4 regions of the Paenibacillus sp. FSL H3-0329 genome follow, and region 4 is predicted to be linked to each of the others. Evidence: riboswitches for the same ligand, from Rfam matches in the RefSeq annotation. Region 4 holds a riboswitch; each other region holds the start of a gene.
What was found. A riboswitch is a leader RNA that binds a small molecule or an ion and turns the genes downstream of it on or off. The one in region 4 is predicted to bind cyclic di-GMP.
Positions count from the first base shown of each region.

Region 1: linked by a shared signal. The riboswitch ahead of NSQ66_RS10475 (DUF6612 family protein) and the one ahead of NSQ66_RS29560 (NPCBM/NEW2 domain-containing protein) in region 4 are both predicted to bind cyclic di-GMP.
Region 2: linked by a shared signal. The riboswitch ahead of NSQ66_RS02360 (choice-of-anchor A family protein) and the one ahead of NSQ66_RS29560 (NPCBM/NEW2 domain-containing protein) in region 4 are both predicted to bind cyclic di-GMP.
Region 3: linked by a shared signal. The riboswitch ahead of NSQ66_RS04730 (glycosyl hydrolase) and the one ahead of NSQ66_RS29560 (NPCBM/NEW2 domain-containing protein) in region 4 are both predicted to bind cyclic di-GMP.

Region 1 is NZ_CP150150.1:2,429,629-2,437,541, reverse strand. Features, by position in the region: gene NSQ66_RS10490 (FprA family A-type flavoprotein) at 1-628, opposite strand, end outside; gene NSQ66_RS10485 (CapA family protein) at 898-1,914, shown strand; gene NSQ66_RS10480 (NADH-dependent flavin oxidoreductase) at 1,994-3,157, opposite strand; gene NSQ66_RS10475 (DUF6612 family protein) at 3,270-4,118, opposite strand; cyclic di-GMP riboswitch class I at 4,236-4,327, opposite strand; gene NSQ66_RS10470 (RNA polymerase sigma factor) at 4,531-5,049, shown strand; gene NSQ66_RS10465 (DUF4179 domain-containing protein) at 5,033-6,646, shown strand; gene NSQ66_RS10460 (Cof-type HAD-IIB family hydrolase) at 6,799-7,599, opposite strand; gene NSQ66_RS10455 (pseudouridine synthase) at 7,634-7,913, opposite strand, start outside.
Region 2 is NZ_CP150150.1:529,825-537,737, reverse strand. Features, by position in the region: gene NSQ66_RS02385 (ATP-binding cassette domain-containing protein) at 1-195, opposite strand, end outside; gene NSQ66_RS02380 (ATP-binding cassette domain-containing protein) at 186-1,040, opposite strand; gene NSQ66_RS02375 (Gx transporter family protein) at 1,070-1,627, opposite strand; gene NSQ66_RS02370 (NusG domain II-containing protein) at 1,611-2,000, opposite strand; gene NSQ66_RS02365 (alpha/beta hydrolase) at 2,820-3,755, opposite strand; gene NSQ66_RS02360 (choice-of-anchor A family protein) at 3,905-6,082, opposite strand; cyclic di-GMP riboswitch class I at 6,191-6,281, opposite strand; gene NSQ66_RS02355 (hypothetical protein) at 6,777-7,169, shown strand; gene NSQ66_RS02350 (ASCH domain-containing protein) at 7,367-7,780, opposite strand.
Region 3 is NZ_CP150150.1:1,096,127-1,104,039, reverse strand. Features, by position in the region: gene NSQ66_RS04740 (discoidin domain-containing protein) at 1-2,341, opposite strand, end outside; gene NSQ66_RS04735 (glycosyl hydrolase) at 2,393-3,913, opposite strand; gene NSQ66_RS04730 (glycosyl hydrolase) at 4,067-5,617, opposite strand; cyclic di-GMP riboswitch class I at 5,630-5,709, opposite strand; gene NSQ66_RS04725 (sugar phosphate nucleotidyltransferase) at 5,846-7,219, opposite strand; gene NSQ66_RS04720 (UDP-glucose/GDP-mannose dehydrogenase family protein) at 7,905-7,913, opposite strand, start outside.
Region 4 is NZ_CP150150.1:6,698,098-6,706,010, reverse strand. Features, by position in the region: gene NSQ66_RS29590 (alpha/beta hydrolase) at 1-549, shown strand, start outside; gene NSQ66_RS29585 (sensor domain-containing diguanylate cyclase) at 588-1,577, shown strand; gene NSQ66_RS29580 (leucine-rich repeat domain-containing protein) at 1,593-2,444, opposite strand; gene NSQ66_RS29575 (Crp/Fnr family transcriptional regulator) at 2,580-3,263, shown strand; gene NSQ66_RS29570 (EAL domain-containing protein) at 3,571-4,302, shown strand; gene NSQ66_RS29565 (hypothetical protein) at 4,419-4,985, shown strand; cyclic di-GMP riboswitch class I at 5,143-5,229, shown strand; gene NSQ66_RS29560 (NPCBM/NEW2 domain-containing protein) at 5,488-7,913, shown strand, end outside.

The sequences.
Region 1 (7,913 bases), 2.6 Mb from region 4:
CTAACAGGGTTCTTACATATCTTCTGTGAGGATGAATAATTGCTGCGTAATAGCCCTGGAAATCTTCCGTAATATCAAACCCGGCTTCATCGCTGAATAGATTCTCCACCGCAACATGCGTGCTGAAAATATCACAAGGAAATAAGATTTGATCTTCGATACAATAGGTGATCATCGTTTCTGCGGTATGGAGATACGGTGTTTCTTTAAACAGCAGCGTTTTCCCGCCAATATCCAGCTTATCTCCGTCTTTAACCACCAGGAAGTTCCGGCTATGAAGCTTGTACATTTCCTGCAATTCGGGAACAGCAATCTCGGTGCATACGATCGTGGCATTTGCAGCCTTGGCAGCGAGAGCTGCCAGTCCACCAGAGTGATCAGGCTCTGTATGATTAATTACAATGTAATGGATATCTAGAAGATCAATCATTTCACCCAGACACTCGGCATATTCACGTCCGAATTCCATATCTACGGTATCAATGACAGTTGGTTTACCTGTTTTTAATAAATAAGAATTATAGGTAGTTCCTTTTGCCAGAATCAGGCGGTGAAATGGAACCTGGCGGTTATCGATTTTGCCTATCCAGTAAGTATCCTCGGCGATTTTTTTGAATTGTGTACTCATTTCTTTAACCTCCAATGTTTGATTGATAATGTTTATCAACAACCTTATTTTATTATGGCTGCCAAACAAAAAAGAGGATTTGAATCAAATTATAAAAGTTTGAAAAAAATGAATACCTTAAATTTAGACGATCTAAATAAAGTGATTATGCGTTGAGTCACATTTTAAATAAAAAGCCATACAAATGTTTGCACTTCGCCTTAAAGAAAGAATAACCCCTAACAACTTTATGCCATATCCTAATGAAAATAATAAAAAGGTGGATATCCATGACTGAAATACAAATAGCTGCTGTGGGAGATCTAATGGTCAAACGTTATATTATTTCGGATGCTAAACAGCCTGACGGAACCTATTCGTTCAGCCCCCTGTTTGCAAAAGTAGCTCCTTATCTGAAACAGGCTGATTTGACGATTGGCAATCTCGAAACCACCTTTGCTGGAAGTGGCCCCGAATGCCGGAAAAGCCCACGATCAGGCGGTCCGATATTCAAATGTCCAGACGAACTGGCCCCTGCACTTAAGGAAGCCGGATTCGACGTATTAGTAACGGCCAACAATCATTGCATGGATTATGGTGCCCCGGGTCTGGTTCGGACGTTACGAGTTCTGGACCGTAATGGAATCGACCACACGGGAACAGCTAAATCATTAGAAGAATCCAAGAGAACGCTTATTAAAAACGTCAAAGGAATTACGATTGGCATCCTCTCCTACACAGCAGGAACTAACCGAATTCCTGTACCAGTGAGTAAGCCATGGCTGGTTAACCGGATATCTACGCCCAAGATCATTCGCGAGATTCGAGATTTAAAAAAGAAAGTCGATCTAGTCTTGCTTTATCTGCATTTCGGAAGCGAATATCGTTACACTCCAAACAAGAGACAAAAAGAACTGGTCAATCTCTTCTTTAAAAATGGCGCCGACATCATACTGGGGTCTCACCCACATGTTCTTCAACCGTTAGCGCTTCGTGGAAAAAAACAATTCGTTATTTACTCATTGGGGAATTTTGTTTCGACTAAACTAATGAATATTCCTTATACACAAAGCGGTGTCATTCTTACGCTTAAAATAAAGAAGGATGAAAAAGGACACACGAGTATAACCAACGTAGGTTACATCCCGACTTGTGTAGATCGAAGAATAAAAAGCGGCAGGAAAATTACAGAGGTCATCCCCATCCGCGACGCATTAAAGAGAAGCGACACCGACATAAAAACAGAGCGGCGAAATCTCATGAATCGAATGTTGAAACATACGACAACAATTTTAAAGAGGGAATAGAAGTCATTACACAAAAATAACGTTCCGCGAAATTTACCGCGGAACGTTATAGATTTAGCGCTCAAAACTGTGTTTGGGTTTAGCGTAAACGATCAGGCATCATTAATTTAAGGAATTCTAGAATACCATTCTCTACTACGAGTTCTTCTCTATCTTGATCAGCAAGTACTCTTCTGATGATATCTTCTTTACCCTCCAGCACTTTACTTGTCCAATGAGGATCAATGATAAGAGATCGTCCTACTGCTACTAATTCAGCATTTGTCAACGTTTCCTCTGCGTCCTGTTTGGTACGGATATCTCCTACCCCAATTAAAGGTACACGGCCATTGATTTTCTCATGTACATATTGCAGGATTGATTTTTCTTTAAAATCTTCTGATGCAGAAACTTTCTTAAAATCCCCTAATGAAATATGCAGATAATCCAGCTTTTTATCAGCTAATTTATCAATAAGATAAAAGGTGTCTGTGATTTTAATGCCAGGCTCTTCATATTCTTCTGGAGAAAAACGATAACCGACAATAAAATCCTTAACCTTTGAATTGTCAACGACAGCAATAACTGCATCCACTAATTGGTTAATGAAATTAAATCTTTTCTCTAAGCTTCCGCCCCATTGATCTTCACGACGGTTGGAGTGTGGAGAGAAGAATTGTTGGACTAAATATGTGTTTGCTCCATGAATTTCTACCCCATCGAATCCAGCTTGAATAGCACGTTGAGTCGCTTTTTTAAAATCCTCAATTACACCGAAAATTTCATCTTCTGTTAATGCTCTTGGAATTTCTGCATTCAGACGTTCGGCAGCAATGGCGCTGGAGGAAACGGGTTGTACGCCACGCAATATTTTTGAATCTGTCATTCTTCCTGCATGGAAAAGCTGTAAAATAGCTTTTGTTCCATTTCGTTTAATAGTAGATGCTAATCGGCTAAGGCTAGGAATAAATTGATCGGAGGAAACACTAAGTTCACCTTCCCATCCTTTTCCACCCTCCTGTACATTTGCTGCCGCAGTGATGACCGCACCTACTTCGCCCGTTCTTAGCGAATAGTATTTCAATTCATCTTGTGTTACTACACCGTCATAAAAGCTCATTCGGGTGGTCATTGGAGCCATAACCACTCGGTTTTTTAATGTCAGTCCTCTGCGAAAAGTTAATGCTGTGTCTAGTGCTATCATCTTTTTCCCAACTTTCATTAAATTATATTTAGATAAAATATTATATACATGCGCATACATATAAATTACAGCAATGATTTATTCTTGTCAACTAATAAAGAACTGCTGTTGAATACAACAAAAAGCGCTGTTCAGCGGAACAGCGCTTTTTGCTCGATATGAATCGTCCTTATTATTCTAGTTCGGCCGGTTTTACAATGGCTGTACCTTTATTATTCTTGGAATATTTAGCTTCGATTTTCGTGGTGTATGTATCTTTGGCTCCGTCACTTACCAGCACATAACTCAGATCGACTGTCAGCTTTTCCGTTTGCCAGGTCTTAGTATTGACGAATAATTTCCACGTTACGCTTTTGGGTTGAACTGTCTCACCATCCCAGAGGTTCTCCTGGTCATAGAGTTTGATTATCCCCTTAGCTGCTGTCGGATCGGTTACCGTGAATTGTAAGACCGTTTGTGCGCCAGCCGTGCTGACTTTCATGGATTTTTTATAACTTTTGACCGAATCAAGCATGGAAACAGGATCGTATTGGCCTTTAGAGTAAAAGGCATCCCATTCCGTTTTCTCCAGTCCAAGCCAATACTGTGCATCAGGATCGATCGGCTCCCCGTCATCGTCGTAACCTTCATCTTCAGATTCATCGATCAGTTCACTTCCGTCTACAAGATAGTAAAACTCCTTGTCATTGGCATATAGACTGTACGATGTTTCTAAAAGACTACTAGCGACAGTGCCTGCTGCGGCAAAATTCGGCAGACGGTTGATATCCAGCTTCAGAGTGTTGGTGTTGCTGATACGCACCCCGCCGCTTTGAATATCCTGTTTTTTGGTCACATCCAGATGGAAATTCTTTATTGCTTTGGAGGCTGCCGTTACTTTGCTGATCATCTGATCCGCGGTTACTACTGTTGAGGTAGCTGCAGACACTACTCCTGGATTAGACATCCATCCGATCGTTCCGGACAGCAATAAAGCACCTACTGCCAAACTAGTACCTATTGTTTTGAAAAAACTGTTCATGTACTTCCCCTTTCGGCCCCTTGCGATAATGTAACGCCGTATAGGTCGAAATAATAAAAGAGCTCAAAATAGACTACATATTCTTAGAGCTATCCTTTATGCTTCATAAGACATCCCTATGGCGGCCTGGCGATCATTTCCTTCTGTCGAAAGGCTTTAGACCCATGGCTTTGTGTCATCATCTTTCGATGATTTTACCTTTAACGCGGACATTCAATTAGTTTTAATAGATTAGGGACGCATGTCCCACCGCTAATTTTATCATGGTTATAATTACCTGTAAACGACTTATCTTCCATTCGAATTCGCTATGATACTCAGAAGAAATACTACAATCAAAATGAAAAATGAACGATTACATACGCTTATAAGTCTTATTAATGAGAACAGCAGAGACAGGGGGTGCAGCAAAATGAGTGACCGGGAAATTTTCGAGCTCTATAAAGAACAAGTATATTATTTTTGTTACTACTTAATGAAAAATCAGGCAGATGCGGAGGATATTTCCCAAGAGGTATTTGTAAAAGTTATCTTAGCGGATAAGTCGAAGGTAAGAAACTTGAAAGCTTGGATTTTACGAATTGCTTCGAATGAGTGCAACAGTGTGATCAAAAGGCGTAAGACGGGGTGGATGAAAGAAGTACGTAATTATTTACTATCCAGGTCTGAGGAATCAAACCCTGTAGAAAAACGTTTGGATCGACAGGAAACTAAAAAAGAATTACAAGGGTTATACAGTCAGCTTCCTGACAAAATCAGAATGGTAGTAGTCCTTCGTTTTATAAACGAATTGACTGTACCCGAGATTTCTAAAGTTATGAGCATACCCGAAGGAACTGTAAAATCCAGACTGAACAAGGGACTTAAAATACTAAATAGAATGGGTGGAACCCAACTAAAGGAGCTGAATAGTAATGAGTCTCTATATTGAAAAAGATAAACATATTCCCCGACCGGATTATGATTTGATGTGGACTGCCATAGAACAAGAAGCTTATACACGTCAAAGAAATCTGCATGCCTCCCAGAATACTCCTAGGTCTAATAAAAAGCTTATTCCTATCAGTATTGTCTTCTCTTGCCTCTTACTTGTAACCATTCCTGTATTCGCTAGTATGACGATTAATTGGGATAAAATTGGTGGTCGAAGTGTGAGCAATGCATTAAATAACGGCATCGGTCAACAGTATAATCTTCAAACTTCCATTTCAGGAGTAACAATGAATTTGAACGGTGTTGTAACTGATGGAGAAAAAATGAAAATGCTGTTATCACTTGATACTAAATCTGATCTATCCAAATATACTGGATTTGCTACAGAGGAAAACATCATGACTAGTGAATCCGGTGCCAAGGCAAAGGTATACGGTTATTTAGAATACGATCCTGAAAGCCAGAAACTCATTGGAGTATATGAGACACCTGATACATTAAAGGATGATAAAAAGGACTACAGGTTTGAAGCACGGAATCTCATTTTTTACAGTGATCGGAATATTCCCTTACAATCTAATCATCAAGCAGGGGATACTATCAATACTGGAGTTAAGCAATATCCAAGCATTCAAATCGAATCCGTTCGACATGTTTCCAATCAAACCATTATCCGTTACAAAGTCGCTGCATCACCATCTGACTTAGGACGGGGTAACCCACATTTGGTAGTTAGTACTGGTGGTCAAGAGAATGAAGCAATTCCAACCATCATGCCTAACGAAGGATCGGATTTATTTATTGAACAGGTTTTTAATATAACTGAATCAGATTGGAAGGAAGCTAGTCTTCATTTTAGTTACATTGAAGAAGCGAAACGATTTTCAGGTACGTGGAAGTTCGATTTTAAAGCAGATGGACAAAAAGCAAGTGAGGCGATTTACACTAAGAAACTGTATAACAGTCCTGAATTTCAAGAAAAGACCGGTATAACCTTAGATCAGCTAGTGGTTACCCCTTTGGATATCCAAATTCTAATAGATGAAAATGATTCGCTTAAAAAAGGAATTGTCCACTATAATACCGCTCAGTTGGTTATAGGTGATAAAACAATCACTGGGGGTTGGAATTTGAAAGGTGATCATTCCGAAAGCTACCAGCATTTATTTCAATTCGAATCTCCGGAATGGTATAACGACTGGTCCGATGTTCCAATGAAACTTATATTAAAGGATGCTGTTATTGAGAAACGTGATACTACTAAGAATTGGATCACTATAAACAAACCTAAAGAAGAAAAGCAGTTCACTTCACTTGATGTCGATGGGTTAAAAATTGAATTCACTTACTATACTGAGGGCGAAAATTTGATTGTCGAATCAACATCCAAATCTTCTGGCTTCAAAAGTGTTAACCAAACTACGTTACGGATTAATGGCAAAGAGGTGGTGCCTGAAATTACGCCTAAGGGCATGATATCTGCAGGAACTAATATTGATAGCTACAAAGATATTCCTTTCGACGAAAAAATCGAACTGAACCCTGGTATCTATAAATATAGCGATCCTAGCCGGAACGAGGAAATTAAACTTTAATACAGGAAGTTAATCTATGTCCCGCCCTTTCTAGTTAATCCTAAGGGCGGGTTATTTTTGGATAGAATCATTTCTGTTTATGTATCTCTTTTATTTCCTTCACACCAAAAAAAGCATAGAACGGACTCAAGTCCGCTTTATGCTTTCCATTATTAAGATAAACAATATTTAACCAGCGCATCTCGCACACCATGCTCGTTGTTTGACCCCGTGACAGCATTCGCTGCCGCTTTGACCTCAACCGGAGAATTATCCATTGCAACGCCCATACCCGCGTATGTAAGCATAGAAATATCATTAAAATAATTACCGATCGAAAGAACTTCCTCTTGCGGAATTCCCAGCTTCACAGCCAGATTCTTTAAGGCGTTGCCCTTGGAGGCTTCCGGATGCATCAAATCAACGAAAAATTCACCACTGCGCAAAATATTGTACTCATGGGTCCAAGTACGCCATTCACGTTCAGCTTCGTCAAGGATTTCTGGTTGTGTAAATACAGTAAACTTAACAACCGGTTCACGGAAATCTTCCCATGCTGGCAGTGTAGCCGGCACGATACGGAAGTGTTCATACATATAATTGGCTTCTTTGGTCAGGTTTTCTACATTATCTACATACATATCAAAAGCCGTATTCACATCATAATGAATATCATGCTTTCTACAATAATCAATATAAGGGTCAAGACCACGAGCATCCATACCGTATTGATGCAGCACTTCCCGATCTTTCACACGAACCGTTGCAGCTCCGTTATGACCTAGCACATAACCAGACAACCCCATTTCCTCCATAAAAGGAATCGAGTTCTGCGGACTGCGGCCGGTACATAACACGATTTGCCCGCCAAGACGCGTAACCTCAGCAATGGCTTCTTTATTCTCAGTGCTCAAGTGGTGATCATCATTCAACAGTGTACCATCCACATCTAGTGCAATCAGTTTGTATCTCATACTCCCACCATCCTTGTCTTTCTTTTTCTATATATTATTGTTCTGGTGCTTCTGTACTTAAGAGTGCCAGTTCCTCTAGCGTAAGTTCCCGGCTAGCTCCCAGTGGCAGACTTTCGTCCAGCCTCAATTCTCCCATAGATACTCGTTTCAGAAAAGTGACTTTTTTGCCGACAGCTTGGAACATTCGCTTCACCTGGTGAAACTTTCCTTCTGTGATGATTAGCGAAATATGGGAGATTACTTTACTGCCACGTTCTCTTCCCAATATAGTTAGCTGTGCAGGTAAAGTAACATATCCATCTTCCAGCTCGACA
Region 2 (7,913 bases), 710 kb from region 4:
TTTTACCGTACCCTCGGTTGGTTTCAGTATCCCGTTAAACATTTGCAGCAGCGTCGATTTACCTGAGCCCGTCGCCCCCGCAATACCAACCATCGAGCCAATGGGTACACTGAGGTTAATGTCCCGGAGCGCCGTCAGCTTCCAGAGGCTTCGGTCAGCGTAGGTGTAACTTACTTGCTGTAATTCTATGGCCATAACGTGTCTATAAGCTCCTTTTCACTGATCGGAACATCCACATGAATACCCTGGTTCTGCAGCTCGCGTGCAAGGCGCCAAGGATAAGGTTCACGCAGATGGCATTTTTCCAGAAGCTCCTCGTTGCGGAACAACTCCGCCGGTGTAACATCTGCAGCCAAACTACCTCCATGCAGCGCAAGCACCCGATCCGATGCCAAAATCTCATCTGCATCATGCGTAATCATGAGGATCGTGTACTTCCCTTCTGCCCGCATATCCTGCAGAATGCCGAGAAGGTCATTTCTGCTTCCTTCATCCAACATAGAAGAGGCCTCGTCAAAAATGACGATGCCTGGTTCCATAGCAAGAATGGAAGCGATAGCAACACGCTGCTTTTGGCCTCCCGACAGCTCACCCGGATGCTTGGACAACAGATGATTTATTCCTAGTCTTGTCGTATAGGAGTGCAAACGTTCAGCCATCTCTTCGTACGGCAAACAAAGCCCTTCCAGGCCGAATAGGATATCTTCCTCTACAGTGGCTCCAATAAACTGATTATCTGGATTTTGGAACACCATTCCGATACATTGCCGAATGCTTCCGATCGTTTCCTCACTAAGCAGCATGCCACTAACCTCAATCTCACCAGCCCCCTTAGGCAGCAGAGCATTGAGCAGCTTGACCAACGTAGACTTCCCGCAGCCATTAGGACCAACCAAGCTGACCCATTGTCCTTGTGAGATAGATAACGTTATATTTTGAAGAATCGGATGCTCGGGATCATAGCCAAACGATACCCCATCCAGAGAGATGACTGCTTGTCCTTCTCCCTCTAAGTCTTGACCTTCGTATGATTCATTCATGTTAGTCATCCTTCCGCTGATGTGACTAATCAGTCCAAAAATTCTTCAAACAGCGATATTTTTGACAATGACGCCACCAAATAACGGACTGCATAGCCCACGGCAATTCCTGTTACTACCCCAGTGATCAGCAGCATGGGAAGATAATAAAAAATACTAAGTGATGCAAATACCATAGAAGCTGCCAGCAGCTGACCGATATTATGTGCAATCCCACCAGCTATACTAATTCCGATCAAGCTTATACTCTTACCTTTGCCACTAATCAGCATCAGCACAAACATAACAACAAAGCTAAAAAGTGAACCAAATAAACTAAACAGCAAGCTTGAGAAGGTACCTAGCAGAAATGCAGTAAGCAGTGTTTTGAGGATGACAAGCAGGAAAGCATCCCGTCCACGTAAAAAGTAAATACAAGTCAAAATCATAATGTTGGCCAGTCCGAGCTTAGCACCCGGCACCAGTCCCATCCCGGATAACGGAATCTGTGCCTCTATTAAACTTAACACTACTGCCACTGCGGCGAAAATCGCAATAATCACTGTTCTTTTTAAAGCTGTTGCAGATTCACTACTGGACATAGGCATCTATATCATCCTCCCCCGACGCACTGGTGATTTCGACTAATACTCTATGCGGTAGACAGACAATCGTCTGTTTGGGCAGGGTAATAAAACCAAAACCTAGGCAAACTTTATCAGCGCAATCGGCATCGTACATTTCAATCCCGTAATCATGCACCTTCAAAATGTTATAGCCGCGTTCCGTGCGGACCTCAATGGTTTGTTCTTCTTTTGTAAGCTTTACCGTTTTAAATAACTCACCGTCCACCGTTACATTGGCTATGAGATTTTTACCGGCCCCACCTTTGTCATCATTGTCCGAAAACCATCTCGGTACGAGAAAAGCGAGCGCAGCAATCAATACGATGGAAATCAGCCACACATCTGCGCGTTTCATAAAAATCTCCCTTATTTTTTAATTAAAATCCAGACTTATTAATTATAACGGTCTACCCTCAATCCTTCAATCAATGTTGGAGTTTATTGTCAGTTTTAGAGAGCTGTTCACAAAATAGGCACGCAAAATAACCCCAGCAGACACAAGCCCTTCGTCTCTGGCATTTTCAGTTGTAGTTTGTAGCGTTTGCAAAAATATCCAACTTACATTTTAGCCCATTTGCACCGAGATCGCCCATCTCCTCTGGTTTACTAGCTTTTCCGGAATAATTCACAATTAACCCAATTTAAGTTACTTTCAAAATCTAAGCGCTCCTTATCGAGGTTTGTTCCTCTCTAGAATCAAATAAACCTTATCTTGGAATTCATTATTATATTTGCCTTTTAAACAATAGTGTGTTATATTTATATGGTATTTGTTTTTCGATATATTGAATATCCCCACCAAGAAGATGTCAGGCCGACTATTATACACATCGGCATTTTGGACAAAGAGGCTTTATGTTTTCTTGCAGTACTCTTCCTTTTTATGAGATTAAATTCGAAATATAGCATTCCGATTCACACTGGCGCGGTCAATGGAGCCGCAAGGGCAAAAGAGAGGTAGGGCTTTTGTCGTATTGGAAGGATTATTCTCGCCACACGGCTGCTGGAAATAACAAGGAATCAAGACACCCGTTACTCACGAACGGCGGGGGATGAATATAACGAGAAAGCATGACGGTACGATCCTTATTCAAGGACTACGTCATGTGTGGAAAAATATAGGCGCCCGATAACCGCTACCTAGCGGATATCGGGCGCTGTCTACGTTCAGGACTTATTTTACATATCGGCTTACAAAAGCTGTTACTACATCTATATACCCCGCCTTATCCGTATCATAAGACAATCCATGCCCCGCTTGCGGCACTATGAGCCTCTCCTTTGGACTCTGGCATGCCTCATACAATTCATTCATCATAGCAAAAGGTACAAAGTTATCCGCATCCCCGTGAATAAAAAGAATCGGAACCTTCGCTTTCCGCACTTGTTTTAATGCAGAGGCTTCACCAAAACCATACCCCGCCTTCAAGCGGGTGATTAGACTTGCACTTTGAACGAAAGGGAAACTTGGCAAACGATACATGCGCCGTAGTTGGTAAGATAATTGTGCTTTTACTGAGGTATAAGCGCAGTCCGCAACAATAGCTTTTACCTGCGGCGGAAGATCTTCCCCTGAGGTCATTAGCACTGTAGCACCGCCCATAGAAACACCGTGAAGCACAATTTGAGCACTAGACCCAGTCTTTTTAATCATGTATTCAATCCATTGCAAATAATCTTTTCGTTCCGGCCAACCAAAACCAATGTAATCCCCTGCGCTATCTCCATGCCCCCTTGCATCGGGAATTAGGATGTTAAAGCCTAAGTTCTCGTAGTAGATTTTGGCGTACGCCCCCATATCCTTTGCTTTACCTGAATAACCGTGGGCTAGAATGGCTGTGCGTCCCGCAGCACGATTAGATTGGAGTAAGAAACCTCTTAGTTTAAGTCCATCTGCAGATACGATCTCAATATTCTCGAAGCTCTGGCGAGAGACCCAATCTTTCCCCTCCCCCCAAGAAGCTCCGGCAACCGGAGGATCAGCCTTCAGATTAGGATTATTACTTAGAAATACCTTTGGTGCTCGTTTAATAGCAATACCATAGAAGAAAAATCCCACATAGATTAGAATCCCTATGATGATTACAGCGCTAATAATGAACCATATCAATTCGCCTTCGCCATCCCCTCTTCATTTCTTTTGCAACAAGAGTATACCATCTACTTAGAATGCACCAAACTATCGCAATCATGACATACAAATAGAGCCGCCATCGGGACACCCCCCGAAAGCGACTCTATGTTGTGCTCTACCGTTTATTATTTATTCTTTTTGGAGAACTTGGTTCTCATTAATAATCCGATAAGTGCAAAACCTAAACCTGCTACATAGTAAGGTGCAGGACTTGATTCACCCGTTTTTGGCAATTCCTTCACAGGTGGCTTACCTAATGGGATCGTATCGTCCACTACGATGATTTCATCAGGTGTTGGTGTTGGCGTTGGTGTCACTGCCGGTACCGGGCCTAATGGGATCTCATCATCATCAACAAGTACTTCTGTGCTATTCGACGGTGTTGGTACTGGCGCTGGTGTCGGCGAAGCTACAGGCCCAAGCGGCACAGGATCTTCTGCAAGAACTATAGTGCCAATTACGGATGATGGCGTTGGTGTCGGGAACACCGAAGTCTCTGGTGTCGACGTTGGTGTTACCTCTGGTGTTGGTGTTACCTCTGGCGTTACCGTCGGTGTCGGTGTTGCTTCTGGTGTTACTGTCGGTGTCGGTGTTACCTCTGGCGTTACCGTCGGTGTCGGTGTTACCTCTGGCGTTACCGTCGGTGTCGGTGTTACCTCTGGCGTTACCGTCGGTGTCGGTGTTGCTTCTGGTGTTACCGTCGGTGTCGGTGTTGCTTCTGGCGTTGGCGTTGGTGTCGGCGTCACTGTTGGCGTCGGCGTTGGTGTCACTGTTGGCGTTGGCGTCGGCGTTGGTGTCACTGTCGGCGTCGGTGTCACTGTTGGCGTCGGTGTCGGTGTCGGCGTCGGCGTCACTGTCGGCGTCGGTGTTGGCGTCGGCGTTGGTGTCACTGTCGGCGTCGGTGTTGGCGTCGGCGTTGGTGTCGGCGTCGGCGTTGGTGTCACTGTCGGCGTCGGTGTTGGCGTCGGCGTTGGTGTCGGTGTTGGCGTCGGCGTTGGTGTCGGCGTCGGCGTTGGTGTCACTGTCGGCGTTGGTGTTGGCGTTGGTGTCGGCGTCGGTGTCGGCGTTGGTGTCGGTGTCGGTGTCGGTGTCGGCGTCGGCGTTGGTGTCGGCGTCACTGTTGGCGTAGGCGTTGGTGTCACTGTCGGCGTCGGTGTCGGTGTCACTGTTGGCGTCGGCGTTGGTGTTGGCGTCACTGTCGGTGTCGGTGTTGGTGTTGGTGTCACTGTTGGCGTCGGTGTCGGCGTCACTGTTGGCGTTGGTGTCGGTGTTGGCGTCGGCGTTGGTGTCACTGTCGGCGTCGGTGTTGGCGTCGGCGTCGGCGTTGGTGTTGGCGTCACTGTCGGCGTTGGCGTTGGTGTCACTGTCGGCGTTGGCGTTGGTGTCACTGTCGGCGTTGGCGTTGGTGTCACTGTTGGCGTTGGTGTCGGCGTTGGTCCAGGTTCATCACCATCGTATGGATAGTGGTGAAATTCACCACCACCAGTCCCTTTGAGTGAAGCCGCCACTAAAGTACCGTTAATCTGACCATTAATAAAATCAACATGAGCATAGGGGGCAAGTATGCTTCCCATTACACCTATGCCTGCCATATCAAGATACGCAGCTTGGCTAAAGTTAAGCAAAATTTTCTTGCTGTTCAACACGTTATTAGGTAGAAATCCGAAGTTTTTCATTTTTACGTTAGAACCATCAATATTAATAATTGCTGTAGATCCTGAAGGAACATTTATTGTAATTCCATAGGTATTAGAGACGTTATCTCCTGGAACATTAAAAACATTGACCGCAGGATCTGTACCTGTCAGGGTAAGACTGCCATATTGGTACACTGTTGTTCCATTCGCCGGCAATGCTGCAAGTTCTGCTGATTTGTCCTTCAAAGACTGACCTACGGCTGAAAAGTCAATCGTACTCCCCTGTCTTTTTGTACCTCCCTTGAGGAGCGTTACATTCCCTGAAAAATCTCCCCCGTGCACGATATTCCCATAAACAGTACCTCCGTTGAAAGTAAGATTCCCTCCAACAACAAGTGTGTCAGTCAAGGAAACCTCAGCAGCGGTCAACCTATCTCCAACACTATAGTTGGTTAAGTTAACGTTACCTCCAGCAGCAAACCTTCCTTCCGTATCCGAAACCGTTGTTATATCCCCTAGAATAAACACGTTGTAGACCCCTGCAATTCCCAATGTAGAAGAACTACTAGCTCCAGCAACTCCAGCTCCTAATGAGGAAAGCCCACTACCTACCGTCAAAATCCCAGCTAATACAAGCGAGAGTAACGGTCTTATTCTTCTTTTCAAATGGCACACCTCCTAAAACTATGATTTATATTAATCAGAATAATTACCAGAAACTCTAAAGGACCTAACAACAAAAAAGACCGCCAAAAAGAAGTGGAATTCCCTTCTCATGGCAGTCGGACGGTCATTGTGCCTTTAAGACACTTTAGACTCCTGGACTTTGCGTCCCGCCCTTTCAGACGGTTTGCTATTATCATGACTATATATATGTATTACACTGCAAGTCCAGAACTGGTAGCCGAAGCATTCTCTCCAATAACCGTCTATGACTTTTAATACTTTTTGAATTAATAACAGTTTAGCGCCCGACACCCACAATTGTCAATCAATTCCTTTCGATGATCCCCCTCATTATTACCATACAAAAAAAGCGCCTAAAGGCGCTTCGCATAAGGTTTTTCATTAAATTTTAAAGTAACTGTATATAGCCCAATATGGATATCCATAAGGGAACACTCAGAATTAAACCAAAAAACAATCCACGCTGGAGGCTGCCCTCTTTTTCCATCATAATTCTCCTTTATGTGCGTCCGATACATTAATTTTTATTATTACAATTTTAATATAATTTATTCTTCGTTATTTAGTTGTGAATTTAATCACATTGAATAAGCTGTTTAGAAATACCATTGATTATTTTTGGAATATCGGGGTAGAATACGAATATACGTTCCTATTAGAGGTGATGAGATTCATGCATAGAGCAGAAAGCAGGGACAACATGCTGGTGAAATCTTATTTATTGCTTCCGATGATTTTATCAGCTTTCGAACGGGACTCCGCCATTTTATCTACACACTTACGAACACCCGCCCCTTATCTGGAGGTGCTTGGAACAGCTGCTGCAGTAGCTACAACAGATCTAAGGGATGTTCGTGCAGAAATGAGAAGACGGGGAATCAAGGTGTATGAGCAAAACAGACTTAATACGGGAATTGAAGCCAAGTATATATGTCGTGGCTATCACGAACGAATGCTGCTGTTGAATGACATTGTTGCGGCTCAGGCTGCCATCCATATGCGCAGATACCTAGGGCTGGATATTTCCTCTTTTAAGAGTTACGAAGAACAGTATCAGATTAAATAAAGCTGTATAGAAGCCGCTCTACTCTCCCCCCAATCAATTAGTGAACAAAAAAATAGGCCTTACCATGGGAGTTGGCAAGACCTGAGAGAGATATACCACAAAACACTGGGGGGTGTTTGGTGTCTTCAATATATACCTCGAACCTGAAAAAAAGCTGATAGGCACATAAAAATTACATTAAAAATATCATTCGCCGTTCAGAAGTGATCCGAATGCTCCCACAAGCTTAGCCGACCTTTGGCTGGAATTGGATGGCGCAGTGAGTGAACCTCTTCAAGCTTCCAGGCAAAACGTCCTTCGCTATAGTCGCCAAAATCATATTCGTTCCCATTGATCCATTCCCTTAAATCCACCTCTGGAGTAACCACATAACATCCCGCGAGCTGACCTGTAGCAATAATAGCTCCTGTCGGCAAATTATTCGCTGTATAGCCATGTTTCGCCAATACTGATTTGTACGGTTCCTGTTCACAAATCTTTTTGTCAATCCTCATTCCGGCATGGATGCCTAACTCGCCGCGGTAGGCTGTTCTCCATGAACGAGTTTCAAACTCTTTTTCACCAAGAGCAATTAAGGTCGCCCAAGGCTGCCGTATTGTTATACACCGCATGATATTTATCCCCTTTGTTTATGTTGGACGTTTGTCACGGATGCCACGGATCTCGATCTCGCGTTGTGTAATCTTGCTCTCCTTGACTTGATAAATAATCCCAACCGTTTGGTCGATACTCATTTCCATGATT
Region 3 (7,913 bases), 1.3 Mb from region 4:
AGGTTACCTTCCACTTTGTCCGATCCAGAGGAACCAGGCCGGTGGCTGTAATCTGAATTTTGTCGGAAAGTAGATTTGAACCTGATACCCTTACCGCGTAGGTATATAACGTCCCTTCACGTAAATTATGATCCGTGTATTCTGTAAGCTTCACACCGGTGGCTACCACCTTCATTTCCCCCCCGCTACCTTCAGCACGAAGCAGCTCGTAGCTTGCTCCCGGTGCCTCCAACCAATTTAATTTTACAGCTAAACCTTTTGTTGCTGCGGCTTTGAATCCTTTAGGGGCCGACGGCTTTACTTCAGAGGAAGGCTGCAAAATATACTGCACAGCCTCTCCTGGAGCAAGTGTCTCCGTAAAAGTTAACGTGGGAGTAGCCTTTTTACCTGTTACATAGCTTCTTGCTTTTTCATACGTATCCCCGTTTCCAAAACGTTCCCCTTCATACACCCCGTTTTTCGGCATAGTCACATTTACACTCACAGTTTGTGGAGTAGACTCAAAGTTAACGAAATTAACCAGCACCTTATTTGAGGTCGCTCCGCTTCCCGCAAGAGGCTTCAATGTAGAAGTATCCACGGCCCGAACATATACCAGCTTGTCGGCTAACACATCTTTGTTGGCAACTTGATAAGTTAATGGAGCTCCATGCGTAGCATAGGCAAGACTGAGCCTTCTCATGATGCTGACACGTGAATCCTCATTTTCTTTTGTATAATAAATCTCTGTGGTCGCCGGATCATGCTCTTCTAAATTAAACCCGTATTTGAATAAACTGAAATCCTTAAAAAAAGCAGCATGCTGCACAAACATATCCGCATAACCAATATGTGCACGCATGATCCGGTCGAATACAGCCGCTGTCCGCTCCGTTGCCCCGTATTGATAGGCATCCACATGACTGTCCGAGGTACCAAATTCAGTGGTCAGCATTTTTTTGCCGAGTCCATTTTCTGCGCCAGTGAAGGTCTTCAAATTCTCAGTAAAGCTTCCTCCATTACTAAAAATATAAGAGTCCCCGTAGGAATGTCCATTGGTCAAATCCGTAACCTTCTCCAGCTCCATACGTTGCTCTGGATCACGTTCCCAGCCATCCGGATTTCCACATTCCTTCCCAGTTCCCTTCTGATTACCGCAGGAATCCTCACTGTAACTCGGCCAATACGCCCAGCCCGGAGCAACAGTTTGTAAATGGGGCGCGATTTGCTTGCCCTTTTTATTTAGCCAGTCCGCAATCGCCAAGTTAACTGCCTTAGAACGATTGAATAATCCTGGCTCATTATCTACCTCATAATATTGAAAATAGGGGCTATATTGCTCAAAATAATCCGTCAGCTTTTTCTCTGCATCAGCGGGCAACGATCCGTCTGCCTTAAGCTTAATATCACCAGTATGCAAATACAGAGCAACCGCCTGCATGTTGTAATCCTGCAACACCTTGTAATATTCCATCATATCCGAGCAGGACCGCCCAACATCGCTGGCACAGCTGGTTCGCATCACATTGCCGCTATAAGCCATACCTAGCCATTTGATAACATAAGGCAAGTGCGTAACTGCACCTTCATCGAAATAAAATTGCTTATTATTCACTACTGTTCCGGTCAATGTGTAGCTGCCATGGATAGGCTCAGAAATTGGAGCGTTAAGAGACTCTAAACGGAGATTATCCCAAGTCCACCAGGAATATTCGTCTTCTTTGTCACTGCAATATAAACAGCGAACCGTTTGCAGCTTCAATTCGTTCGTTCCTATCTTCAATTGCTCCTTGGGAATATATAATTCATAGGTCTTTTGAAAGCTATATTCACTTTCTGTGCCAGCAACGCCCGCAATTTGAATGATCCCCGACAATTGATGATTGGAGAACACACTCATTTGCGGCACGGATTTATACGCATCCAGAATACCTACGCTAAATAAGACCCCATTCTCCGGGATCTTATTTAGCTGATATGTGATCGTTAATTCCGGCTGGGTCTTTCCATTCAAGCCTGCAGGCAAGCTCTGCAGAGCCGATGATTTGAGCACCGAAGAAGTAACATTAAAGTCCTTCTTGCTGCCAGAAGTGCCACTCGCAGCGAATTCAGCTGCTGAGCCATCATGTTGTCCCAGATTCCAGATCACAGTACCATCCGGTATTTCTGCTGCAGCATCAGTTCCTGCAGATAGTCTCGGTATATTGGCACCTACCTTATAATCGTTTGTCCTATTCGTTCCGAAGACAGAGACAGACAACAGAAACAAGACGGTTAATGCGGCGAATTTTAGTAATAACAGTAATGGTTTGTTTGCAGATATCTTATTTTTTCTATTAGATATTCTCCTCGTTATTCCCATCCATAGGTCCTCTCTTTCTTCCGGAATGTCTTACCCTATCATTTCATTAGATTAAGGAAGGAACAATGCCCCTTGTGGAATTACCTGCTGCTTCTGGCTGGAACTCTCCCATAGCAAACGAAGATTGGCATCTCCTTCATTCTCATAATATTCAATTTGGATATCATAAAGCGTTCCAGCTGTGAGCGGGATACTTCCTTTATGAAGGGTTGCACTTTGATTTTTCCAATTGTCGATGATCAGCTTTCCGTCAATCCAGACACGGACTCCATCATCAGAGGATGCTGAAATTGTATATTTCTCACTGAATTTGGGTTTGAGCTTCCCTTTCCAGCGTACAGAAAAGTGATCTTCATTTATCCCTGAGGCAGGTGACGCACCATGCCAATTAAAATCAATCTTACGGTCATCGCGGATAAGTACCGCTTCTCCCTCTAAATCAGTATTGTTATAGTATTCTCCAGTTAAACCCGTTAGGGTTACCGGAGTTACGGGTGCTATCGAAGGACCTCCTGTTGTGAGAACATAGTCCTCTCTCGATACTATAAACGAGTCTTTCATAAAGCTTTTAATTGACTGTAGCGTATTATTTTCTGTCAGTAATTTTCCCCAGGTCATCATATAGACCCATTTATTTTGTTTCTCAGTTAATACATCCGGGTTCGGCAGCTGTCCGCTCTCCCCGATTCCGATAGGTTTACCCTCGGCCAATGCGAGCAGATCCTCATAGTAGGACTGCTTATAATCGTTATTGTAGATATCCGCAGCCAGAACATCGAGTTTATCCCCACCGGGATAATATGCAGCATAAGGATCTGACCATTCATTCGGCGCATTCGGATTCCATACCCACAGTAGATTATTTAGCTTGTGTGTGTTTACAAAACGATCATAGACAATACTCCAAAGCTCTGAAAAATTGTCCTTTTTCCCCCACCAAAACCAACCGCCATTCATTTCATGGTAAGGTCGCCATAAGACTGGAACTCCGGCATCACGCAATTGTCCCAAATATCCAGCAACCTCGTCTAGATCTGAGATTAGCCTCTTATACTGAGCTGTCCCAGGTGTAACATAAGCATTAAATTTCTCTTGACTGAGACTTCTGTTTACATTGGACCATTCTGGAGATGTTCCCGGCAAACTCTGATGGAATGTCATGGCTACAATGCCACCCTCGTGATGCCATTCAATTGCACTGTCTATCACTGCTTGCCGCTGTTCTGCGATCGTCCCTTCGGATTGATTATTAATCGCCCCTAATTCATAACCATGTAGAACGGCATTTTGTCCCGAAGTATTCTTCAGCTTATGAACCAGTTCATCTGGGCTTTCTAGATAATCATGCTGGCCGGACAAAATCCCTTTGCCACGTAGATTCACCAAATTACTCAGCAGTTGCTTAGCCTCTTCAGAAGCCGATGGATTACTGGGTATAACCGGAGGTAAAGAGGAAGAAACACTCATAGCCTTCGGAAGACTCTTAACCTCTCCCCAAGGCAGCAAGGAAAAAATAATAAACACCGGTAACATAGTAAACAACAATCTGTTTTTCTTATAATATTTACGCAAATAAATCCTCCTTTCGGTAGCTGTACTGCCTCTACAGGTGCTAAATAAACATACCTGTTATCGGACAATCGTCTTCTGACCTAATGAGGACTATAGCTTAGTAGCTCTGCAATAACGCAGAGCCACTAAGGATCGACCTTTAATTTTCATCAATCAGGAGACATCCGGAAGAAAAAGTGCACTTGCTGGAACTGTCTCTTTAGCTTGACTAGCACTTTCCCACATCAAGCGGACTCTCGCATCGCCTTCATTCTCGTAATACTCCACCTTGATATCGTATAGCCGGCCAGCCTTCAGCGTTATAGTGCCCTTACGCTCAGTACCACTTTGCTTAGTCCAACTATCAATCACGGATTCCCCATTCACCCAGACACGGATGCCATCATCTGAGGTAGTGTAAAATGTATATTGCTCATTATATAACGGCTTAATTTTACCGCTCCAACGTATGGAGAAACGATCAATCCCGAGGGCGGCATCCGGCGAGCCTTGCCGCCAATTGAAATCGATTATTGCATCAGTTCTATTAAGAGCTGCTGCTCCCGACAACAACATGTTGTTGTAATACTCTCCTGCAAGCCCCTTCGCGAGAGGAATTGCTGCCTCCCCCTCTTCTTCGGAAGGTGCCGGCGCTGGTGCGGCGCTAGGTGTCGGTGCCAGACCAGTATTTAATTTATCTCTGGTCAGGGTGTAGTTGCTATTCATAAATGTTTTGATTGTGTCTGCACTGTTATTTTCGTAAAGCATTTTTCCCCAGCTCATCATATACGTCCATTTACTTTGCGATTGCTGAAGCTTCTCCAGATTAGGCATTTCACCATTCTCCCCGATCGCAATCGGTTTGCCTGCGGCTAGACTCAACAAGCTGTCATAGTATTTTTGCTGGTAATCATTTTCGTATATATCTGCTGCCAGAATATCTACTTTATCAGCACCTGGATAAGTTAGCGCATAAGGATCCGACCAAACATTGGGAGCATTCGGACTCCATACCCATAACAAATTATTTAATTTATGAACGTTAACAAAACGGTCATACATTATATTCCATAGTTTAGAAAAGTTATTTTTCTTCCCCCACCAGAACCAGTTCCCGTTCATTTCATGATAGGGTCTCCAAAGCACCGGAACATTGGCATCGCGCAAGCTTTTTAAAGAGACTGCCACCTTATCAAGCTCAGCGATCAGATTATTATATTGCTTGGTACCCGGTGTAACGTAACTATCGAACTCACTCTGGCTGAGTGTTTTTTTCACATTATCCCAGTCATAAGAGGTGCCCGGCAGGTTAGCATGAAAAGTCATAGCTACGATCCCGCCCGCTTTATTCCAGTTGATGGCGCTGTTCACCACATTTTGACGTTGCCAAGCCATCGTTGCTTCGGACTGACCACTGATCGCACCCATTTCATAACCGTGAAGAGCCGCATATTGTCCGCTGGTTCCCTTCAGCATATTGTTAATTTCATCTGGACTTTCTAAATAGTCATGTTGACCAGCAATAATGCCTTTTCCTGAGATCGAGTAAAAATAGTTAAGCAGCTTTACGGCTTCAGGTGAGGCACCTGGGGTAACTGGCGTTCCAGAATTTGAAGCAGCTATGACAATAGACGGCGAAATCCCAACAGCAAGCGGAAGTGCAGTCAGAAACAGGACGAGTGACAGAAATGCACCAAACAATCGATACGTACGGTAAGCTTTCAAAATATTCTCCCTTTCGGTAGCCAGGCTGCCACTCTTTCGAAGGCCCTATAGCTTTGCGTCCCTACCTTTCGATAGGTTTGCCTTTTCAATTTAAGAGAAATATTCTCTCTTACCGTAAGTATCGACGACAATTAATGATATATTTAGTGTTTTTATGACTTTTTTTGATAATTGAGTCATTTTACCTGTTTCAAGAAATTTTGAATTGGTTAAATAGATAGGTTAGACCTATGAAATGAATTGTTGTAGTTCTATATCATTCCAGTCTAAAGTAATACGAATGTTATCTTCTTCTACTAATTCAGACCCCGTCTGTACCTCTATAAACTCAACATCCGTCAAAGCAAGGATCGCGTGTTTCGTTCCTTCCGGTATACGTACCACGTCCCCAGCCTTCACATTATGTTTTTTCTCATTCAGCACAATACTTGCTTCGCCGCTGACGATTGTCCAAATTTCACTACGCTTGCGATGTAATTGATAGCTGATATTATTCCCCTCGGATATAAAAATCCGTTTGGTCAGCACTTCATTGCCTTCATCATATTTCACATAATCAATAACTTTGTAATGGCCCCAGCGGCGTTCCTCGTACATCGGTCTCTGTTCAAAGGTCTTCAGCACTTCTTTAATCCGTGGGCTCTCAGCTTTATGGGTAACTAGAATTCCATCCGGGCTAGCCGCAATGATCAGATCCTTCGCACCAATTACCGTAATCGGAATGTCCAGCTCATTAATCAAGCAAGTCCCCTCAGAATCCGCCGTCACAAAACCTTTTCCTACATGCTTGCTGCTCATTTCCTCTGTCAGCGTATTCCACGTTCCAAGATCCTTCCAGAATCCATCATACGGCTGCACCACAATATGTTCTTCTTTCTCCACCACTTCATAATCAAAGCTGATGGAAGACAATAGCTTATACTGCTTCTGCAATTCTTCATATCCTAAAGGCAACCCTTTACGCTGCAAAATATCTAACAAGTACCCTAAACGGAAGGCAAACACTCCGCAATTCCACAATGCATTTTGCTCGATGAGCTGTTCTGCTTGTATGCGGTCTGGTTTCTCTTGAAAGTGACTCACCTTCATAAAACCATTCCCCCCCGCCTCTTCAGCGGTAGGAATAATATATCCGTATTTCTCTGAGGCATGTTCAGGAACAACACCCATTAGTGCCAGATTTGCTCCACTTTCCAGCATGGTCCCCTCAAGCATAGCTATGGTATCGAAAAAGGATGCTTCTACATAAGGGTCAACAGGCAATATTGCTACCGTCTCCGCTGGAGAAACACCTGCCACTGAATAAAGATAGGTAGCTGTTAAGGCGATAGCCGGAAAAGTATCCCGACGCTCCGGTTCAACGATAATCGGCACATGACTTCCCAGTTGGCTTTGTATCATTTCTACTTGGCCGCGGCCGGTGGCTAGATAAGATGATTCTGCCATCCCTGCTTCCTCCAGCTGTCTCCAGACACGTTGTACCATGGATTCTGGTTCACCTTGAGGGCTTTCAAGTACCTTTAGAAATTGCTTTGAACGTGAGTCGTTAGACAACGGCCATAACCGTTTACCTGAACCGCCTGATAGAAGTACCATTTTCATAGAATGAACCCTCCTTGAATGGAATGTATTAAAAGCTATGTCTTTGTTAGGTAGAATCCACTCCAAGGGATTTTGGACTTCCGATCGCTGTTATCCTCAGATTTCCTGATTGGACCGCTTCTCGCGGTAGAAATCCGAGGATAGCATATGCTTTCGAAGCTAGCTTTCCTACGGAAATCTTTCGGGCGAACACTCCGTTTCTACAGTTCCAAATTCCCTTTCCGTTCTTAACCTAACCAACTACTTTTTAACAATGATCCATGCGCACCGGGCTGTACCAGCCGGAAGCGAGCACGTTTTTCTAAAGATTTGCTTCTGCTCCGGGGGAGGCAGCTGCAACTGCAAGAACAACTGCAAGAACAACTGCAACTACAAGAGCAAGACTAGTTGCCACCACAGAGACAGAGACAATGACAACTACAAATGCTACTGCTACTGCGGTATATAATCAGAGTACCTAACTTTATAAATTGCTTAGAACCTTAAAATAAGGGAATGAAGTGGCGGAAGAGAATTTTGGAACTGGAGGAGCAATAGCATCCGCCTTTGTCTGCGGATTTCTACCGCTATCAGCGGTTAAAATCAGGAAATCTGCAGACAACAGCGGCTGAAAGTCCAAACATTCTCTGGAGTCACGGCTCATCCCTAAATAGAAAAATCACAAGTTCAATCAATATAACTTAGATTAAACCGC
Region 4 (7,913 bases):
ACATTTGAACTCAAGGATATTATTTTTATAGGCCATTCTATTAGCTCTATGATCGGTTTGCTTGCTTCAATCGAGCGGCCGGATTATTTTGATAAAATGATTATGATCGGACCTTCCCCACGTTATTTAAATGAGGGAGATGCTTATTTCGGGGGCTTTGAAAAAAGTGATATTACTGAGCTTCTGGATATGATGGAGATGAATTTCGCGGGCTGGGCTAGCTTTATGGCTCCACTTGCGATGAATAACCCTGACCCAATGTTGACTAAACAGCTGGAACGAAGTTTTATTTCGGCCGACCCTATTATCGCTAGAGAATTTGCGGAAGTTACATTTTTTTCGGATCATAGAGAAGATCTGCCTAAAGCGACAGTGCCTACACTCATATTGCAATGCTCGGATGATAGTATCGTTCCTATAGAAGTAGGAGAATATTTACATAGACACTTGAATAATAGTACGTTCCGGTTAATGGAGGCCAAGGGCCATTATCCGCATATTAGCCATCCACAGGAGACCATTACTTTGATTAATGAGTATCTTAGGTGAGATGGAGAAGATTATGGTGTTGAAAGGATATTTAGACAATGGATGACCGGTTAAAATATGCGCCGTGCGGATATGTTTCCATTACCCATGAAGGAATGATCCTCAATGTGAATCAAACCTTTTTGGATGGGATGGGATATCAGCAGGTTGATTTGGTAAATAAACATTTTGAATCTATCATGTCTACGGCGAACAAGCTTATTTTTCATTCATACTTCTATCCTTTTATCAATCTGAATGGACATGTAGAAGAGCTATTTATCAATTTGAAGGACAGCAAGGGACAAGCCGTCCCTTACTTGTTAAATGGTAGACGCCTCGAGTGTGAAGGTGTAGAGGTCATTGATTGTATTCTCGTACAGATGGGCAAACGTATTGATTATGAGCTAGAGTTACGATCTGCGAAGAAGCAAATAGAAGAGGCCTATTGGGAAAAAGATCAGGCACTGGCAAAGCTCAAACAAATCCACCTTGAAATCGAGCAAAAGCAAGCTGAATTGCTGGAGATGAATGCCGTTTTAGTAGAGCTATCTACTACAGACAAGCTTACTGGATTAAAGAATAGAAGGTTCCTGCAAGAAAAGCTGGAAGAGCAGATTGCAGCGTATCACCGTGATCAGGCGCCTTTTTCATTATGTATTTTAGATATTGATCACTTTAAAAATGTGAATGATACCTACGGTCATCAGATGGGTGATTATGTCCTGGAGAAATTGGCGAGTATCCTGAAATCCCAATCTCGTAAAGAAGATATCGTAGCTAGGTATGGTGGTGAGGAGTTTATCCTTCTGCTGCCTAATATAGATTCATCGGATGCCAAGGCTATAGCGGACAATTTGCGGCAATTCATTGCCAGCTCCACTTGGGAGATTGGCAGGGTTACGGTAAGCGTCGGCATAGCTACTTTTGAAGCAACCGATACAGACATCACTCTTCTGGAAAAAGCTGACCATGCGCTTTACGCTTCGAAAGAACAGGGGAGAAATCGCGTTACGCATATTATGGATTTGAGTGAAAAGCTTCTTTAATCGGAGGCTTTTTTGTTATTTATAAACGATACATCCTCTTTGCTCTAATTGCTCTAATAATTCTGTTCTTCTTAAGCTGTGATTCCATCTTAAATCCAGTTTCTCTAATCGTCCAAGTTGTAGAATCGAATCCGGGATTTCTTGCAGATTATTATCTCTTAAATCAAGCTCAACAAGGCTGCTTAATTGACCTATTTCCTCAGGAAGCTGATTAAGTTTATTTTTTCTAAGGTTCAGTCTTCTTAACTTGCTTAAATTACCGATAGATGAAGGCAGCTTAGTGATTCGATTATCACTTAAATCAAGTATCCGAAGTTCTTCTATAGCACCCAAATGTTCTGGTAACATGACCAGTTGATTACCATAGAGATGGATCTCTCTTAGCCCTTTTATTTGTGTGATCGAATCAGGTAAACATTCTAGCTGATTATAATAAAGCCGCAATTCAATCAGACTGCTCATTTCGCCTATACGGGCAGGCAATTGCTTGAGATGATTATCTGTTACGTTCAGATACTTAAGTTTCTGGAGAATACAGAGCTGCTCCGGCAGCTGTTCGAACTGATTATTGCTTAGGTATAGAAAAGAATCCAACCCCTGCAATCCGCCAATGCTCTCCGGCAACACCTTCAGCCGATTATGGCCTAAATCCAGCATTCTTAGGTGAACTAAGCGACCGATGTTCTCGGATAACTGTTCGATTTCATTGCCCGCATAATTAAGTACCTCTAATTCGTCATGAAGGAAGAGCTGATCGGGAATCTCTTTAATATGATTGTTGTACATGCTCAGTTCTAGTAGCGGATTGCTCTCAAACACGACATCTGGCGTTTCAATAAGTCCTTTTCCGTCAAAATTATATTTCATGAATGGATCTCCTTTGTAATTTGTATTGGCATCAAGCCTATGTGACAACGTTACGATAGAATATAACAGGATGATGATTTATTATCAGTATGTTGGCATACAAAACTATGGAATGTGTTAGAAAGGAATAATGAGATGGAAGCTTCTTTTTGGACTGGCACTCGCTTTTTTCAAGGTTTACCCTCGGAGAAGATCGAGGCGGTCTCAGGATTATTCACTTATAAGGCATATTCTAAGGGGACCCTGGTGTTTGCAGAATCAGATCCGGGGGATTATGCCTACATTATCTATTCGGGGATTATAAGGGTGTACGCTACCACGAAAGGGAAAGAGCATACCGTAGATCTTTTTGGAAAAGGCGATTTCTTTGGCGACCTGGAAGTGATCCATCCCTCCAATATAAGAGTGCTGTCTGCGGTGGCTATGAATGATACTGTATTATTTGAGATTAAACATGAGCTTTTTAAGCAGATGCTTGCCGATTACCCGTTGATTAAGGAGCAATTGATGCTGCTGCAAATGGACCGTTTATTTTTATCGAATCGGTTATTACATGAAATGAAATTTCATGATGCGAGAGCGCGTGCGATATTTACGCTGAGAAGACTATACCAAAGATTTGGAGTAGAGGAGCAAGGCAAACAGAGGATTGATCTTCGATTGACCCATCAGCAGTTCGCGGATATGATCGGAACGTTAAGGGAGACGGCTACCCTTGTGCTTAAAGATCTGCAAGAGCAAAAGATTATTGAGATTCAACATCAGCAGATCACCGTGTTAGACGCGACATATTTACTGGAGTATACGGATTTCGATTGAGAAGAGCCGTTCCGGGATCTTTTTCAGAGAATCGATTATTAAAGGGGTTATGAATATGGCTTGTAATCATTGTGTAGTAAGAGAGCTGAATTTTCAAATCAAGGCTCATGGTGAGCTTAATCTTAGGGTTTTACCTGAGGTTATTCATCACTTGAGTAGAAGTAATACGATACATAAGGTAGAAGAAAATGTGATTACGATTAAGGAAGCTGAAGCGCGAGATCTTCTAGATTTCTGTAACGATCATATGGAGTCCGGGAAAATTGAATTTCGTATAGATGACCAAGCATGGAGACCTCTATCCGAGATGTCTACTGTAATGGATATGAAGTGGATTGATGAGGTTATCACTAAGGGTCTTGTTACTTGTTACTTCCAACCGATTGTGAACGTAAGGGAAGAGATTTTTGCATACGAGCTCCTATCCAGATTTAAAAAAGAAGACGGATCCCTTATCTATCCTAATGAGATTTTTGCGGCGGCACGGAATCGTGGGCGTTTATATGCTTTAGACAGGTTATGTAGAATGACCGCTGTAAAATATGCTGCACCCTTAAATAAAAAAACGTTTATTAATTTTATCCCTACATCAATTTACGCTCCAGAGTTCTGCTTAAGATCAACGGTTGAATTGGCTAATCAATTAGGTGTCGATCCCTCTCTTTTTGTCTTTGAAGTTGTTGAAACGGAGAAAGTGGATGATCTCGCTCATTTGAAAGCTATTTTGACATATTACAAGGATCGGGGATTTGAATACGCTTTAGATGATGTTGGGGAAGGCTTCAGCACAATCGAGATGTTATTGGAGCTTAAACCTCATTACATGAAGTTAGATATGAAATATGTTCAAGGCGTGTCCAGTGATCCGAACAAACAGAAAATAGCTAAACAATTTTTAGAAAAGGCTTTAGAAATCCAATCTGTTCCTTTAGCAGAAGGTGTGGAGTTTAGAGAGGACTTTGAATGGCTTAAGCAGAGTGGTTATCAGTTGTTTCAGGGATATTTATTTGGAAAGCCTGATCCTATTCCCAAACAGTAATCCTAATGAGTATATATCGGTCCAGAGGATGAGAAGAATTTCAGGTCAGAGTCTGAGTACAGCCAACCCCCGGGGTTGTATAATTTAGGTAATTTGAAAAGGGGGACGGGATGGATATGAAATGGCATCAATTTGTAACGCGCTGGGCGGATTCTAGGGGCTTTGATGGACGAGAAATTGATTATCAATGGCCTTCTCCCTCATTTCCGGTCATCAGTATTCGTAGTAATTTAGGGCGATACTCAGGTCAAAAGTATGGTCATGGAAGTAAACCCCGTGTAAAGACAGCCGTTGGTTTAATCGCTATTGGAGATGTAGCTGTCGGATTGATTTCCATAGGTGCGATAAGCGTGGGCGTACTTTCCTTAGGAGCAATATCACTGGGAATGTGGTTAGCGATTGGAGCAATAGCACTTAGCTGGCTTGGCTTCGCAGTGGGAGCGATTGCGATTGCAGGAGTGGCTGTAGGAGCGATCGCAATCGCGGAAAAAGCGTTGGGGGCCATCGCCATAGGGGATACGGCGTTTGGTGCGATAGCGATAGGCAGGATCGCTGGGGGTGCCATAGCTATCGGACAATGGGCATATGGTGTAATCGCAGTTGGCGAACATGGTTTCGGATTAATTCCCATCACGGGCGATGTGTGGAATTGGTTCCGGCGTTTGTTCGGATCGGGGAGTTAATTAGACCTCCAGTCCTAAAGGATCCCATTCTCTTCCGGGATAGTCGATAAATAATATCTATCACATGAGAAAAACTAATTGCAATTACCTATACTCATTTCATACCAATTAATCATGCGATCAGATCTAGGCTTATGTTACTCTTTGAATGTATTCGAAACTTCATAGGCAAACCTATGGAAATGTAGGGACGCAAAGCTATAGGGACTAAGGTTATCATAACTATTGTCAGCCAGCTGCCAAAGAGTGTGTAACGCTTTTTGTTAAAATATAAGAAAGTATAAGTTATACACCTATACTTAATATCTTATATTTCTCGCTTAAACGCTTACCGTCCTTATAAGGACGCCGAAGGCGTTTATGCTTGTTAAGGTTTAATAAAAATTAAGTCTTAATTTTTAGGCGACTTTATACGCAATCAAGCTACTCTTTTGGGGTAGTTTTTTTTGTGCCCATTTTTGGGCACTGGAGAGATTCATATGACATCTGGGGGTAAGAAGAGATGAAGAAAATGATTGCGATCGCTACATCGGCGGCCATGTTGGCCAGTTTTTCGAGTGAGGCAGGTTATGCTTTAGCAAGTGAGGCAAGCAAGGTAAAGGTAACAAAAACAGTCGCGCAAAGTAAGGTCAACTTATTAAGCAACGCTTCGGTTATTCCGTTTGAGCTGTACGGCAAGGATGTTCTAAATGCCTATAATGAGGTTTTTAGAATGAATCCAGCAAATATTAAAACCATCACAAATAACGGTGGCAACTACTCAGGCTCACCTATAGCTAAGGCTATGGATGGGGATATGAGCACGCATTGGGAGACTGGCAAACCGAATAGTTCAACGTTTACGAATGAGGTTGTGTTTGTTTTCAATGAGTCCGCTGAATTAAATAGAATGGTATATGCCGCTAGGCAATCCGGTGCTAAGGGTAAAGGCTTTGCTCAAGAATTTGATATCTATGGCTCCACTACAGATGCGGGCGATTTCACACTCGTGTCTTCTGGGGAATATACAGGCTCAACCGGTGATGTAGTGGAGATTCAGTTCGCACCTACGGCCTTTAAGAGACTTAAATTTGTCTACAAAAAAGCAAACCAGGATTGGGCGAGTGCAGCTGAGTTTTCTTTTTATAAAGAGGATAGTGTCTCTGCTAAAATGAAAAATTTATTTACAGATGATACCTTGAGCCAAGTTAGTGCTGCCTTTAATACGACAGAGAAATTAACAGCTTTAGAGAATGAAGTGCAGGCACATCCACTGTATACGCAGTTTAAAGAAGAGATAGAGAATGCAAAGATCCTTTTGGAGAACCATCAGGTAGACGCAACGGCAGCCAAGGTTTCGAAGCTAAAAGGGTATGGTACAGCCTATGAAAATGCCTATAGCCAAGCTTATAGAATGCCAAATGCAAACGTATCAAAAGTAACGGTGAACGGTGGAAGCTACCCAGGTACGAAGCCTGAATATATGCTGGATGACCAGCCCACTACGCATTGGGAAACGAACAAAAACAATGATGCAAGCTTCACGAATGAAGTCGTGTTTGAACTAGCGCAAGCGGAAGTGCTGGACAGAGTGGCTTTTTTGGCTAGAGATAACCGCAAAGGATTCCCAGAGGCTTTTGAAATCTATGCATCAGAGACGAGTAAAGGAGAGACCTTCCAACTTGTATCTAGCGGAACCGCGATTAGTACCAATGATTTTCTGGAATTTAAATTCGAACCGACGAAGTTTAAAAGATTAAAATTTAAGTTCACAAAAGCTAATATTAACAGACCTTTTGCGGCTGAATTTAGATTTTATACAGAAGATAAAGTAAGCGAAGCTGTAAATGGTATTTTCACAGATGGAACGATGAGTGCGGTTGTGTCTGCTTATAATAACGTTGCAAAAATCAATGAATTGGAGGAAGCGGCAAAAGTACATCCGCTCTATCCAATCCTGAAAGATTCTTTGGATTTAGCTAAGAGGCTAGTGAATGGTGAAGTTCAAACCGAAGGCACCATCATTGAGGCGGAACAACGTGGAGATATGAAAAAGCATGCGCAGGAAAACCTGAGAATTGGTTTTGGTACGAACAACCAGCCTACAGGTCTCGTTGCAATGCCTGGAGATACGATCAACGTTTATGTGGATGCAGCTTCTAACGATAAGCTACCTTCTTTAGTCTTTTCTCAACAAGAGGCCGCTTGGAATGTTTGGGCTAGAGGTGTGCAATTGCGTCCAGGTAAGAACATTATAACCGTTCCTGAATTTGCTATGAATAGTTATTATGCACATGAAGTGACTAAGGGCGGCACCGTTTATATCGTAAATCCCTATACAGCAGAGGAACAAGGGAAAGCGCCATTGATCCGCTTCGAAGGTTTAGAAAAGATTCCTTTTATGACCAAGACCACGGATCCAGAACAATTCAAAACCTTCTTAATCACATACAAACAAAGACTAGACGAAGATAAAGCGGCTCATCCAAATGTTCAAGATCGTAAACTCATAGATGTGGTAGAACTGGCCAGCGATCATGTTATTTTCACAGGAACGGCGACGGAGGCGTACAACAAATATATTACGCAAGGAAATAACCCGCTGGACACCGTAACTGGGTATGACACCTGGATGAAGAGTATTTTTGCCTTCTATGGCCTGGATGGCAGTAGCGAGATTCATGATGCCAAGCTAATTCGTGAGAATATTCGCTTGATGCAGCCTTATGGTGCGATGTATGCAGCGGGAGATCATACAGGGATCCAACTTGGAACAGTAGGAACCATGTTAGGTGATTTTAACAAAGCTTATCCGGGCTGGGGACTGAATCACGAAATCGGGCATCGCTTGGCTATGGGTGAACGGGAATATGGCGAAGTAACTAATAATATGGTGTCTATGTTTATGTCTGTCGCGGCGAATTCGATAGATAATCGTATACCGTATGA